Regions from separate parts of the Ottowia oryzae genome, predicted to be linked through region 1. Evidence: predicted binding sites of a transcription regulator. Region 1 holds the regulator's gene; each other region holds the start of a gene.

What was found. Region 1 encodes sigma-54, which starts transcription at its own class of promoters, with help from an activator protein. Its sites were predicted from a motif close to TGGCANGNAANCTGCTTT; they were not measured.
Region 2: a site for sigma-54 is predicted at 2,048-2,065, ahead of C6570_RS03225 (methanol/ethanol family PQQ-dependent dehydrogenase). Genes of this name have one in related genera too.
Region 3: a site for sigma-54 is predicted at 1,150-1,167, ahead of C6570_RS08760 (arsenate reductase (azurin) small subunit). Genes of this name have one in related genera too.
Region 4: a site for sigma-54 is predicted at 1,267-1,284, ahead of nirB (nitrite reductase large subunit NirB). Genes of this name have one in related genera too.

Annotation. Positions count from the first base shown of each region.
Region 1 is NZ_CP027666.1:1,128,459-1,131,786, reverse strand. It holds gene lptB (LPS export ABC transporter ATP-binding protein) at 1-554, shown strand, start outside; gene rpoN (RNA polymerase factor sigma-54) at 551-2,131, shown strand; partial or broken gene C6570_RS18370 (GAF domain-containing protein) at 2,314-3,328, shown strand, end outside.
Region 2 is NZ_CP027666.1:681,237-684,564, reverse strand. It holds gene C6570_RS03230 (pentapeptide repeat-containing protein) at 1-105, opposite strand, end outside; gene C6570_RS03225 (methanol/ethanol family PQQ-dependent dehydrogenase) at 121-2,004, opposite strand; gene C6570_RS03220 (cytochrome b) at 2,192-2,779, opposite strand; gene C6570_RS03215 (sigma-54-dependent Fis family transcriptional regulator) at 2,814-3,328, opposite strand, start outside.
Region 3 is NZ_CP027666.1:1,881,862-1,885,189, forward strand. It holds gene C6570_RS08755 (arsenate reductase (azurin) large subunit) at 1-566, opposite strand, end outside; gene C6570_RS08760 (arsenate reductase (azurin) small subunit) at 579-1,112, opposite strand; gene C6570_RS08765 (PhnD/SsuA/transferrin family substrate-binding protein) at 1,282-2,130, shown strand; gene C6570_RS08770 (sensor histidine kinase) at 2,502-3,328, shown strand, end outside.
Region 4 is NZ_CP027666.1:3,013,474-3,016,801, forward strand. It holds gene nirB (nitrite reductase large subunit NirB) at 1-1,135, opposite strand, end outside; gene C6570_RS13765 (nitrate regulatory protein) at 1,487-2,788, opposite strand; gene cobA (uroporphyrinogen-III C-methyltransferase) at 2,785-3,328, opposite strand, start outside.

The sequences.
Region 1 (3,328 bases):
ACGGGCGGTCGATTGAAGACATGCCGATCCACCGTCGGTCGCGCCTGGGCTTGTCTTACCTGCCGCAGGAAGCATCGATCTTTCGCAAGCTCACGGTGGCCGAGAACGTGCGCGCCGTGCTGGAGCTGCAGGTCGGCCCCGACGGCCGCGCGCTGAGCCGCGACGAGATCGAGCGGCGCCTGACCGAGTTGCTGGAGCAGCTGCACGTCAACGACCTGCGCGATTCCCCGGCGCCGGCGCTGTCGGGCGGCGAGCGCCGCCGCGTCGAGATTGCTCGCGCCCTGGCCACTCAGCCGCGCTTCATCCTGCTGGACGAGCCGTTCGCAGGCATTGACCCCATCGCCGTCATCGAGATCCAGCGCATCATCGAATTCCTGAAGGCGCGCGGCATTGGCGTGCTGATCACCGATCACAATGTGCGTGAAACCCTGGGCATTTGCGACCACGCCGTCATCATCAGCGAAGGGCGGGTGCTGGCCACCGGCACGCCCGCGCACATCGTCGAGGACCCACAGGTGCGCCGCGTGTACCTGGGAGAGAATTTCCGCCTGTGAAGCCCGGTCTGTCGCTGCGGGTTTCGCAGCACCTTGCGCTCACCCCTCAGCTGCAGCAGTCGATCCGGCTGCTGCAGTTGTCCACACTGGAGCTGTCCAGCGAGGTGGAGCAGATGCTGGACGACAACCCTTTTCTGGAGCGCGAGGAAGACGGCGCCCCGCGCGAGGAATTCGGCCTGTCGCGTGCCGACACGCGCACCAGCGAGGGCGACCGGGTCAGCGAGAATGCTACAGAATTTGAAGCTGCCAGCGCTGATGGCGCGGGCGCTGAAGGCCCGTTGGACTCTGAATCCCTACTGCACGAAGGCTGGGACGGCGATGGCAGCGTGGACGTCAGCGCCGACGACGGCGAATGGGGTGGCGACGCCCCGGCGCGGGGACAGCAGGCTGCGGGCGACGACGAGCTGGACGCCGGCGAACGCACGGGCGCCCAGGAAAGCCTGACCGCACACCTGCATCAGCAGGCGCTGGCCCTTCGCCTGTCGCCCGAGGATTCGGCCGCGCTGCGCTTTCTGATCGAGTCGCTGAACGAAGACGGCTACCTGGAAGATTCCCTTGCGCAGCTGGCCGCCACGCTGATCGACGACGACGACGATATCGAGCAGATGGAAGAGCTGGTGCACCGCTTCACCATGGCGCTAAAACTGCTGCAGTCGCTGGAGCCGGCCGGCGTGGGCACCCGCAACCTGGCCGAATGCCTGTCGCTGCAGCTGCGCGATCTGCGCGCAGCCTGCGCGGGCGAGCCCGACGAGCTGGCCCGCGTCGGGGCGGCCGAGGCCATTTGCGCCCAGCACGGGGCAATCGAGCTGCTGGCCAAGCGCGACGCCAAGCGCCTGGCCGCGCTGACGGGCCTGCCCGAAGCGCAGGTGCGCCAGGGCATGCAGCTGATCGCCACGCTGGAGCCCAAGCCGGGGCGCCGCTTTGCCGACGTGGAGCGCAACGTGGTGGTGCCCGACGTGATCGTCAGCGTGCGCGGCAGCGGTGCGCAGCAGCGCTTTCGCGTGCAGCTGAACCCAGATGTGATGCCGCGCCTGCGCGTGCACGACGTGTACGCCAGCGCACTGCGCGGCGGCAAAGGCGGCGAAAACCACCAGGCGCTGGCGCAGCGGCTGCAAGAGGCCCGCTGGTTCATCAAGAACATCCAGCAGCGCTTTGACACCATCCTGCGCGTGTCGCAAGCCATCGTCGAACGGCAAAAGAGCTTCTTCATCCACGGTGAGCTGGCCATGCGGCCCATGGTGCAACGCGACCTGGCCGACGAGCTGGGCGTGCACGAATCCACCATCTCGCGCGTGACCACCGCCAAGTACATGGCCACGCCGCGCGGCACGTTCGAGCTGAAGTATTTCTTCGGCTCGGCGCTGGCCACCGAATCGGGCGGCAACGCGTCCAGCACCGCCGTGCGGGCGCTGATCAAGCAACTGATCGATGCCGAGAACACGGCCAAGCCGCTGTCCGACAACCAGCTGGCCGAGCTGCTGAAAGCCCAGGGCATCGACTGCGCGCGCCGCACGGTAGCCAAGTACCGCGAGGGCTTGCGCATACCCGTGGCCGGGCTGCGCAAGGCTTCTGCCTGACGCGCCGCCAGGCGCCGTCGTCGACCGCCTGTCACGGCTATGCCTCGTGGCAGAGCGCGCGTCGCGCACACCGATACACTGGGTCGCGTGTAGGAATTCCCCTACGCGTTTGCATCGGACGTGCGGCCAGCCACGGCGCCTCACGCCTGGCCGCCAGCGCACGATCTGACCAAGGACCACCGGTGGCGCTGCTCAAACCTCAATCCCAACTTCACACGCCTGGCGCGATTCAAGCCCACGGCGTGCTGATCGCGTTGGATGGCTTTGGCGTTGTGACGCACCTGAGTGCCAATGCGGCCAAGCTGCTGGGCCACGAGGCGCCCTCGCTCGGCCGCGCGCTGCCCGAACAGTTTGGGCTGAGCGGCGCCAGCCTGGTTGCCGCAAAAGCTGGCGGCGAAGATTCTGCGTTGGCCGATCATCACCGCGTCGCCCTGAACGGGCGGCAGTTTGACTGCCTTGTCCGGCGGCAGAAATGGGGCACGCTGGTCGAGCTGGAACCCAGCCCCCACCCTAGGCAAGACCTTGATCCCGGCCCAACCTTGCATCAGGTGGTGCGCCGCTTGCGCCAACAGACCAACGTACAGGGTTTGCTGGACGAAGGCACGCGGGCCCTGCGCGCCATGCTGGGTTTTGACCGCGTGCTGGCCTACCATTTCAAGCGAGACGGCAGCAGCCAGGTGGTGGCCGAGGCCAGCAGCGCCACAGACTGGCCGCCGCGCCTGGGTCAGCGCTTTCCAGAAGCCCACATACCGGTTGAAGCGCGTCGCTTGTTCAGCCTGAATCCGGCGCGGCACGTTCCGGATGCTGACAGTGCGCCGGTGCCGCTCGAAGCTGCGCCCGGTCACGAAGCTCCGCTGGATATGACACTGTCCGCACTGCGCAGCGTGCCGGACTTTCATGCCCATTACCTGCATGACAGCGGGATCAGTGCGTCCATGTGCGTGCCCTTGATCGTGGACGGCGATCTGTGGGGCATCCTCGCCTGCCATCACCGCGCGGCGGTGCAGGTGCCCTACCCCGTGCGCGCCAGCTGCGCCGTGCTGGGCGAGCTGCTGTCTACCCAGTTGCAATACCAACTGGACAAGGACCGCGCTGCACGCGAGTTGACGCACGAGCGCCTTCGCGGCAATTTGCTGGCGCAACTTCAGGGCGCCACCGATCCGGCGCTGGTGCTGGCATCGCGACTGCCGAACATGG
Region 2 (3,328 bases), 450 kb from region 1:
GTGCGCGCCGACATCGCCTGTGGGCTGAGCCGACACCGTGACACTGGCGAGTGCCGCCAGCATCACGGCTGCGCGCCGCAATAAGAGCGCAGCAGTCTGCTTCATGGTCTTAACCCGGGCTTACCTGCTGGCCACTTGCTTGGGCAGCTTGAACACCCACATCGATCCACCCTGCGTGACCTGCTTGGTCAGCTCAGCCATGTCGCCGCCCCAGAGTGGCACCGCGCCGCCGTAGCCCGACTGGATGCCCACATACTGCTCGCCATCCATCTGCCACGTGATCGGAACGGAAACCACGCCCGATCCGGTCTGAAACTTCCACAGCTCCTTCCCGTTCTTGGCATCGAAGGCTTTCACGTAACCGTCAGATGTCCCGGTGAACAAAAGGCCGCCGCCGGTAGTGAGCGTGCCGGCCCACAGCGGAAACTGCTCTTTGTGTTCCCATGCGATCTTGCCGGTCTGCGGATTGATGGCGCGCAGGATGCCGACATGGTCGTCGTACAGCTTCTTGATGCGAAAGCCCTGACCCAAGTACGCTGCGCCCGCCTTGTACGTGATCTGCTCGGACCAGTAGTCCATGGCCCAGTGATTGGCCGGGATGTAGAACAAACCGGTGTCGGGGCTATAGCTCATCGGCATCCAGTTGGTGCCGCCAAGGAACGGTGGCGAAACGAAGACGCTGTCGCCCTTCTCCTGACCTTCCTTGGGCTCGGGCGGACGATTGCCCTTCTCATTGGGAAGGCCGGTCTTGAGGTCAAAGCCCGAGGCCCAGGTGATGCCGTCCACGAAGGGCCAGGCATTGATGATGGCGTTCTGCTTCCAAGGATGACCACCGTCGGCTTTGGCGAGTTTCTCGCGGTCGGTCACGAAGAAAAAGCCATTGCGGTCGGCGTGGGCAGATGCCTTGACAGTCTTGCCGGTCGTCTTGTCCTTGTAATCGAACAGGAGCACGGAGTTGTTGCCGGAGAAATCCCAGGCGTCGTTGGGCGTATGCGAGAAGAACCCCTTGAGGTCGCCAGTCGTCGGATCGATGTAGGCCTGACCCGAGGTGTACAGGCTGGGCCAGTTGCGCGGGTCGTCACCCTTGGCCGTGCGCTTCCAGGTGTTCCAAGGCGCTGGGTTGCCGGTACCCACGATGATGGTGTTGGTCTCCACGTCGAACGACGGTGTTTGCCACGGCGCACCGCCCCCCTGGCTCCAGGCCTCCGCCTTGCCGGTGGGGGAATTGGGGTCGTTCGGCCAGGTCGGCGCCTTGGGATCGCCTGTAGGCGTGCTGGGCTGACCGTTCAATCGACCCACATGGCCTTCCACCAGTGGTCGTGCCCAGATCTCCTTGCCGGTGTCGGGGTCTCGCGCGTAGAGATAGCCCACCACACCGAATTCGTCGCCAGACGATCCATGCACCAGCAGCACCTTGCCGGTCTGCTTGTCCTTGATGATGAAGGGCGCACCGGTCATGGTGTAGCCCACCTTGTGGTCGCCGAACTTCTCGTTCCACACGACTTTGCCGGTCGCGCGGTCCAAAGCGATCACGCGCGCATCGAGCGTACCGAAATACACCTTGTCGCCGTAGATCGCAGGTCCGCGATTGACCACGTCGCAGCACGGCCGGATATCCTCCGGCAGTCGGTGCTCATAGGTCCAGAGGCGCTTGCCGGTGCGCGCGTCGATCGCCACGAAGCGCGAGTAGGAGGCTGTCACATACACCACACAGTCGTGCACGAGCGCCTGTGCCTCCTGGCCGCGCTGCTTCTCTCCGCCAAAGGAGTAGCTCCACGCCGGAACAAGGCCTGCCACGTTCTTGGGGTTCAGCGTCTTCAGCGGGCTGTAGCGTTGGGCCGTCAGCCCTAATCCATAGGACAGCACGTCTTCGGTGGTCTTGGCGTCGTTTGCAATGTCTTCCCAGGTCACTGGCTTGACCGCGAACGCGGGAAGACTGACGGTGGCTGCAATCGCCAGACACAGCGTGTTCAAACGCATGGGGCGGAAGGCCGATGTGGACATGTGGTTTGCTCCTCGTGTGGTTGTAGATGATGGCCATCCAACATCTGCAAAACACATGCCATCGCCTGGCAGGCAGGCTCCGCTGCTTTGAACCGGCGCTCCCGTTCAAATGTGGAGCGGAGTGTGGCGCGCGAGCTGTTCAAATACGGAGCACCGCGGCGCAATGTCCTGAGCGCCGCAGCCTATGTCATCGCATGCGGCGAATGAGCCCGTCCTTCAAGACGACCTGGTGGTACGCGAAGGCCAGCACATGGGCCGCGATGAGAACCAGCATGGCGTAGACCGAGACCTCATGCATGATGCTGAAGAACGCCTTGGCAGAGTCCCAGCGCTCGGCCAGCTGGGGCAGTTTCATGCCGAAGAATCGAATGGGGTAGCCCGAATACATCGAACCCAAGAAGCCCGAAACCGGCGCCATCAGCATCAGCAGGTACAGCAATCGGTGATTGGCAATGGCCAGCGCGTGTTGCGTGCGCGGCAGGGGAAATTCAATGACACGGGGGCGCAGGACCGCCCAGGCAAGCCGAACGAGCACCAACATCCCGAGCAACATGCCGATGGATTTGTGCAGATTGAACCAGGCGGCCCGGACTCCGCCAGCGTCCTTGGGCAGGCCGGTCATCCAGATGCCCAGCACAAGCTGGGCCAGCAGCATCACGGCCATGAGCCAATGCAGCCCTACCGAAAACCGGTCGTAGCGATGTGAAACGGGCGCGGGTACTTTCATCTCGGCGTCTCCATGGACTTGTGTCATGCAGCGCAGCAGCGTGCGCATGCCCTGTGCGGGAGTTGCGCAGCGCTGCCGAGCCTCAGTTCAGCAGGTCGGGAGGAAGCAGGTTCTTCTTGCGGTAGATGGTGTTTCGTGACACCCCAAGCGCCTTGGCTGCCGCCGACACATTGCCCCTGTGAATGCGCAACATCTGTGCCATCGTATTCAGGGTGACGTCCTGCAGACGCACGCCGTCGGTGAACACTTCTTCAGAGTTCGCAATGGCGACGGGCGCAGAAGCGATCACGCTGGCCTCAACAGCCAACGGGGCGTTGTTGGCGATGCTCAGCTCTTCGAGAAAATCGTCCGGCAGGTGCTCCGCATCGATCACACCATCGGTGTCCACCATGACAACGGCCGTGCGAAGCAGGTTATGCAACTGGCGCAGGTTGCCTGGCCAGTGGTAGCTGGCCAGCAATGTCATCACGTCCGAAGAGATGGTGATGTGCGGCTCGCCCTCGCAAAGCGATTTCAGGACTTTCTTCACCACGACTTCAAAGTCGGTGCGCTCGCGCAATGCAGGCAGCCGCACCACCAGGCCATTGAGGCGATAGT
Region 3 (3,328 bases), 750 kb from region 1:
AGCGCCGAGAACATCAGTTTTCCGGTACCCCAGGTGTTCTCGAATCCGCCGCCAGCCCCCCCATGGTCAAAGCAGTCATAGAACAGACCGCTTGGCCCATCGTTGTCGAGAATTTTCTTGGTCAGGCCCGCATAGATCGCAAGCGCGTTCTCCCAACTGGTGTCGAGCCACTGATCGCCCCGGAAAATGCGGGGGGTCTTGAGTCGCTCGCGGCCGATGCCGTCGTGTGCGTACATGTATGACGCCATTTTTCCGCCGCGCGTCGACGACAGCCCCGAGTTCACCACGCACTCCTTGTCGGGGACGATCATGATGTTCCAGCGCTTGCCGGCTCGATCGGTGATCGTATTTGTCATGGCCCGCGTGAGCGTGACCTGCAGCGGCGGCACTTGCTGGGTGAAATCCACGCCCAAGGCGTTTTGCGATGCGGCTCGTCCACCTTCGCGGTTGGAATCCCACTTGTAGACGTGATAGCCACATCCCACGATGCAGAAGTGGCATGTCATGTTGGACTTCTGGGCGTCAGTCGGTGGGAGCGCGATTCGGTCGTTGATGGTGCTGCTCATGGCAAGATCTCCTTAAAGGACATTGGCCTGACGGCCATAGATCAACCCATCCATCCCGATTGCGCTGACTGTGTCGGTGGCCGCGTCGTAGTTCAGCATCACGCGCGGAAGATCCTCGGTCGCCTGCCCGCAAACCATTTGTCCGCCGTTCTCGGGATCGAAGATCGAAAAGTGGCAGCCGCACTTCAGGGTCTTGGTGGCTTCTTCGTACGCCACTGGGCAGCCCATGTGCGTACACATCGCGCTGAATGCCACGATGTCCTTGTTGGGCCCAACCCCACCATGGACAGGTGCGCCCATCCGTAGGGCCACGCACGGTGAGGATGAGTCGGGGTAGGTGAAGCTGACGACCTTGTTGACCGGCATGCCGCCTGCCTTGCCGACGTTGGCCTTGGGATACGGCAACGTGGTTGTTCCAGCGGGCGAGGCAGCCTGGGCTTGTGCCGTCGACGGCATCAATGCGGCGCTGGCGGCGCCCATGGACGCGACTGCCGTGCCACCGCTGGTCTTGAGGAAGATGCGGCGACTGAGTTTCTGATTTTCCATACGTGTCTCCTAGTAGTCGTCTTTGGACACGAGTGGGAATGCAGGATCCATGCCCGTCCAGCGGGCTATGAAAATCAACAGGTTACGCGCGGCCACCTCCGGGTATGTCCGGATTTAGTAACGTCACGGTCGCGTTAATGTTCCAATCTCGTAACCTACCGAGGCCGACATGAAACGGCGACTGTTCATCGCAGGGAGCGCTGCCTACGGGACAGGGCTTAGTGCACAACCCTCGCGTCGCTTGCGCATTGGCGTGACTGCGGTGATGCTGTCGGATCAGACAGCATTCCTGACTCGTTGGGCCGCATATCTATCGGACCGGACGCAGACCAGCGTCTCTTTCGTGGTTCGAGATCAGTACCGCGCCGTGATGGAACTGATGTCCGCCGGTCAGGTGGAATCGGCCTGGATATGCGGTTACCCCTTCGTTCGGTATCAATCTTCTTTGAGGCTTTTGGCGGTACCGCTGTATCGCGGGATGCCTCAGTATCAAGCCTATTTGATCCGTCCACGTGGGACAACAACGCCCCAGAGCTGGTCAGACCTGCGCGGCAAAGTTCTCGCGTATTCGGATCCGCTGTCGAACTCTGGGTGGCTGGTGGCGCAAGCACAAATGGCGGCGGCCGGCGTTGCTTCAACCGACTTGCGCGGTCAGTTTTTTGCGTATGGGCATCGCAACGTCGCCGATGCGGTAGCGGCACGCCTTGCCGATGCGGGTGCGATAGATGGGTACATCTGGGACACGATGCTGAAACTGGGAATGCAAGGCGCCCTGCAGACCGAGGTTGTATGGCGCTCTACGCCCTGTGGGTTTCCACCGTTTGTAACGCCAAGCCTTGTCAGCCCTGCCTCCGTGGAGCCTCTGAGGAATGCATTGATCGAAATGTCGAAAGATCCGACGGGGCAGGGACTGCTCGACAGTCTGAACCTATCGGGCTTCGTAGACGGATCGCCCGCACTCTACGACTCGATTCGTCAGATGGCCTCGCAGACACCCAACTCGGGCGTACCGAGCTAGGCGAAACCGCCATGTGGTTCCGACTGCCGTATCGCCTCCAGATTCCTCTGGGACTATCGTTGGCCGTGCTTCTGACTGCATTGCTTGTCACGGTGGTGGCTGCGAGAAGTGCTGCCGCAACAGCCCGATCCGAGATTGAAGCTGCCATTTCTCGCGCGTCCGTGTTGCTGTCTGGTCAAGCCAAGCCGTACCTCCTGTCGAACGACACTTGGCGAGCGTTCGTTCTCCTGCGTGACATTGCAGGCCTCCTACCGGCAGCGGCGGAAGGTCATTCGAATGCAGCCATCCTCGGCGCAGACGCGCACACGCTCGCGTCGTCAGACCCAAGCCGGTTCCCAACTAGCGCGCCCGTTCCAGGAGTTCCATTCAATTTGATTGAACACCTGAAAGGACCGAGCAAGGTGGATCTGCCCGACGGTGGCGTTGCTTTGGTGAATCCCGTCCTGAGTGAGGACGGCGCCAAGATGGGCTACTCCCTTGTTGCCGTGGAGCGGGCCGCGTTCGAGCCTGACTGGGCAACGCTCGGAAAGTCTGCTGCACTCGGCGCGGCACTTTCCGTACTCTTCCTTGCTCCTCTTGGATGGATCGCGGGAAGACGCATGACAAGGCCGATTCGCGAACTGGCACGGGCAATTTCACGTATCGGCCAAGATCCATCCACGCAGATTGAATCCGAACTGTCTTCCAATGCCGACCCGGAACTGGCGCGCATCTATTCGGCAGTGCGCCGATTGATTGCAGAACTGCGGGAGAGGCAACAAGCCCAGCGGCGAGCACTGTCGTCTGAAAGGTTGGCTGCGGTCGGTCGCATGACAGCGGCCGTCGCGCATGAAATCAACAACCCGTTGGGAGGATTGATCAACGCTGTTCAGACATTGAAGGTCCATGGGGATTCCGAAGCAACTCGCCGTCGCTCGGTCGATCTCCTCCAGCGCGGATTGCACCAAATTCGCGTCACTGTCTCGGCACTCCTGCCTCAAGCGCGAATTGAAGACAGGGACTTTGGCGCCCAAGACTTCGACGATGTGTTGACTCTGGCCGGTCCGGCAGCAGTCAGCCGATCGGTCGTTATCCGCGGGGTGTCCAGCATCGAGGCAGATGCGCACATTGCGGCGTCCATCCTTCGGCAGGTCCTTCTGAACCTTGTTCTCAATGCTGTGAAGGCCGCAGACGCTGACGACGAAGTCCTGGTCAAGTG
Region 4 (3,328 bases), 1.9 Mb from region 1:
CGACCAGCACCGCGCCCAGCAGTTGCAGGCCGTCCTGGCTGATAACGAGCTTCTTGTAGATCTGCTGAAGCTCGTTCGCATACACGAACTTGCGACTGCCCGGCGTAGCGCCGTGGGCGTCGCCCACGCTGGCCACCTCCACGCCCATGAGCTTGAGCTTGGTGCTCATATCGGTGCCGGAAAAACTGGCCTCGCCATCGCCCAGAATGTGCCCCGCCGCCACACGCGCCATCTCGTAGCCGGGGGCAACCAGCCCGAACAACTTGTCCTTCCAGGAAGCGCATTCGCCAATCGCATACACCGAACGATCCGAGCTGCGACAGTGGTCGTCAATCGCCACGCCGCCGCGCGGGCCGATCGCCAACACGCTCTGGCGCGCCAGCTCATCGCGCGGGCGGATACCGGCTGAAAAAACGACCATATCGGTCTCGAGCCAGATGCCATCGTCGAACACGAGCCGGTGGCGCGCCGTCATGCCATCGGTGATTTCCACCATGTTGCGGCTGGTGTGTACCTGAACGCCCAGCGCCTCAATCTTGGCGCGCAGCACCTCCCCGCCACCGTCGTCCACCTGAGCGGCCATCAACCGTTTGGAGAATTCCACGACGTGCGTGGTCAGCTTCATGTCGCGCAGCGCTTTGGCGCATTCCAACCCGAGCAATCCCCCGCCGATCACGACGCCGCTTTGCGCATATCGGCCCGCCGCCAGCATGCCCTCCAGGTCTTCGATGGTTCGGTAGACGAAGCAACCGTCCCGGTCGCGCCCCTGTACGGCGGGAACGAACGGCACTGAGCCAGTGGCCAGAACCAGCCGGTCGTAGCTCATCATCTCGCCATCGGCGAGCCTGAGCTGATGGATGCGTCGATCAATCTGCTGCACACGTGCGTTGAGCCGCAGAGACAAGCCAGGTCGGTCGTAGAAGCCTGGCTCGACGAGGGACAGTTCGTCTGCCGTGGTGCCAGCGAAGAAGCTCGACAAATGCACTCGGTCGTACGCTGGCCGGGGCTCTTCGCCGAGCACCGTGATCTGCAGGCAGGCAGCAACCAGATCAGGCGTGCGCCGCACCATCTCTTGCACAAAGCAATGGCCCACCATGCCATTGCCTACGACGACGACGCGGGTTGTATCAGGCATCAAAGCACTCCTTGTTCAGCCAAACGCAAACGGCGTCCATCGCCCTGGCGAGCTGCGCGGTGCGCATTCGCTGGGCAATGGACGCCGTTGTCCAAGAGGCCTTGCAGGTGGCAAAGCCTAGTAGCCTATGACCTGCAATTGGCGTGCCAGGCATTCAAAGCGTAAATGACACCGATCGGGCGATCCATGCACCCAACCCGTGCTCGACCTGCGACATCTTGGTGCGTTGAGGCTAGATGTTTTGCACGGACGCTGCCCGTGGAGGCTTTGCGATCCACCCGACGCACTTCGGCAGGTGCGGATCGGCCGCTTCGCGGTGCAAATTCGGGCAGCGGTGAGCAAGCGCCACGATCATCCAGCCGGAGACTCGGACGCAAGAATGCGATCGGCCACCTCAAGCAGCGTGAGGCCGTTGTTCATAGCGGTGCGCTGCAAGCGTTCTTGCGCTGCGGGCTCGCTGAGCTGGTAGTGGGTGACCAACCACCATTTGGCTTGCTCAATGCGTCGGCGCTCATGGCGGGCGCGCCGCGCTTCCGACAACCTCAAGTCCGCTTCGTGCAACCTGGCGCCTTGCTCCAGCAACAAGTCCAGGACGGAACGGGCCATCGTGTCGCCAATGGCGTCGCCAGTGACGACCGCATCCATCGGCCGACCGACCAAGGTGTACACAAGGGATTGGCGCATGACACTCGTCATGGCTTTTGCGCTTTGACCCTCTGTCGCATGGCGGTCGCTGTCATCGGTGAGCTGGGACAAAGCACGCTCGTTCTCCGCGACCCGGTCACGGCAACAGTCGGCCAACTCTGTCGTCAGGACCTGTTCTAGCCCGTGAAGGGCGTCAATGCGGGCGGTACAAACATCGAACCAGGGCTGGGCCAGCTGAGGACTGATAGCAGCATCCGGCGTCGCGGCCAGATCGCGCAGACGTTGAAGCGCCAGTTCACCCGCTCTCAGCGCTTCCCAGCCAGCGCGCAGACCTGCGGAAGCGTGCTGCAGAAACAGCTCGAAGCTGCGGGCCTGACCGCGCGCCAGGCTGGCCATCTGCGTGCGCCGTTCAGCGTTGAAGCTGCCTCGCGCAAATCCCGCGACGCCAACGGCGCGTTCTTGCCCGCACAGTTCTTTGGCCTGCATGAAGTTGAGCAGTGCCACAAGCACCCGCGTGATGTGGGGATCGGAGGGCCCATCCAGTGCCTCAATGACCACGCCGAGCCAGCAGCCAATAACACTGCTGTAGGCCAAGGTGGCGTCTTCGGCCTGCATGGCTCCCGCGACCAAGGATGCTCGAAGTGCCGCCAGACCATCCATCGCGTGCAGCGCGTGGGCCACGGCGTGAAGCCAGCGCGTGCGGCGCTGCAGTAGCCTTTCGCCGTTGAGCTCGCTCGTGAGCCGTTCGCTCAATGAACGCTGCGCCCGCACGGTCAGAGCGGTTTGACCCAGCCAGTGCGTTCGTTGTTCTTCGGTCGTTTGCCCGACCAGCAGGGCCGCTCGGCCGCGCTCTTTCTGCAGCTCGTGGATCAACTGGCCCACTTGAGCAACCAGTTCACTGGTTTGCGCCAGCTCGTGCATGCCTTGCAGTTCACGCCGCCGCGCGGCCAGCGCAAAGCGCAGTGTCAACTCACCGTCGGCATGTTCTGGCCGTGTCGGCGCGTTCATCCCAGGGTTCCAGTGCGTTTAGACGCGCCGGCCAAGGGCACCAGCGCCTCAGCCATGCCCACCACTTGCCCCACCACCAAAATGGCGGGGCTGCGCAAGCCAAAATCGCGCGCATCCGCCAGCATGTGGGCCAGCGTGGACAGTCGATGGCGCTGCTGGGCCAGACTGGCGTTCTCAACCATCGCCACAGGCGTGCTGGGCTCCATACCTGCGCGCAAAAGTGAGTCCTGCGTCTGTGCCATCGTCGACACGCCCATGTAAATCACCAGCGTCGTACCGCTGTGCGCCAACGCAGGCCAGTTCGGTGTGTCGCCGTGCTCGGTATGGCCCGTCACCAGCGTCACCCCCATCGTCATCCCACGCATCGTCAACGGAAAGCCACACGCAGTGGCCGCCGCTGCGCCAGCCGTAACGCCATTGACCACCTCGCAGGGCACGCCACGAGCGTGCAGCCACAGCGCCTCTTCGCCAGCCCGGCCAAACACGCCGGGATCACCGCCCTTCAGCCGAACCACGCACTTGCCTTGCCGGGCAAGTCGC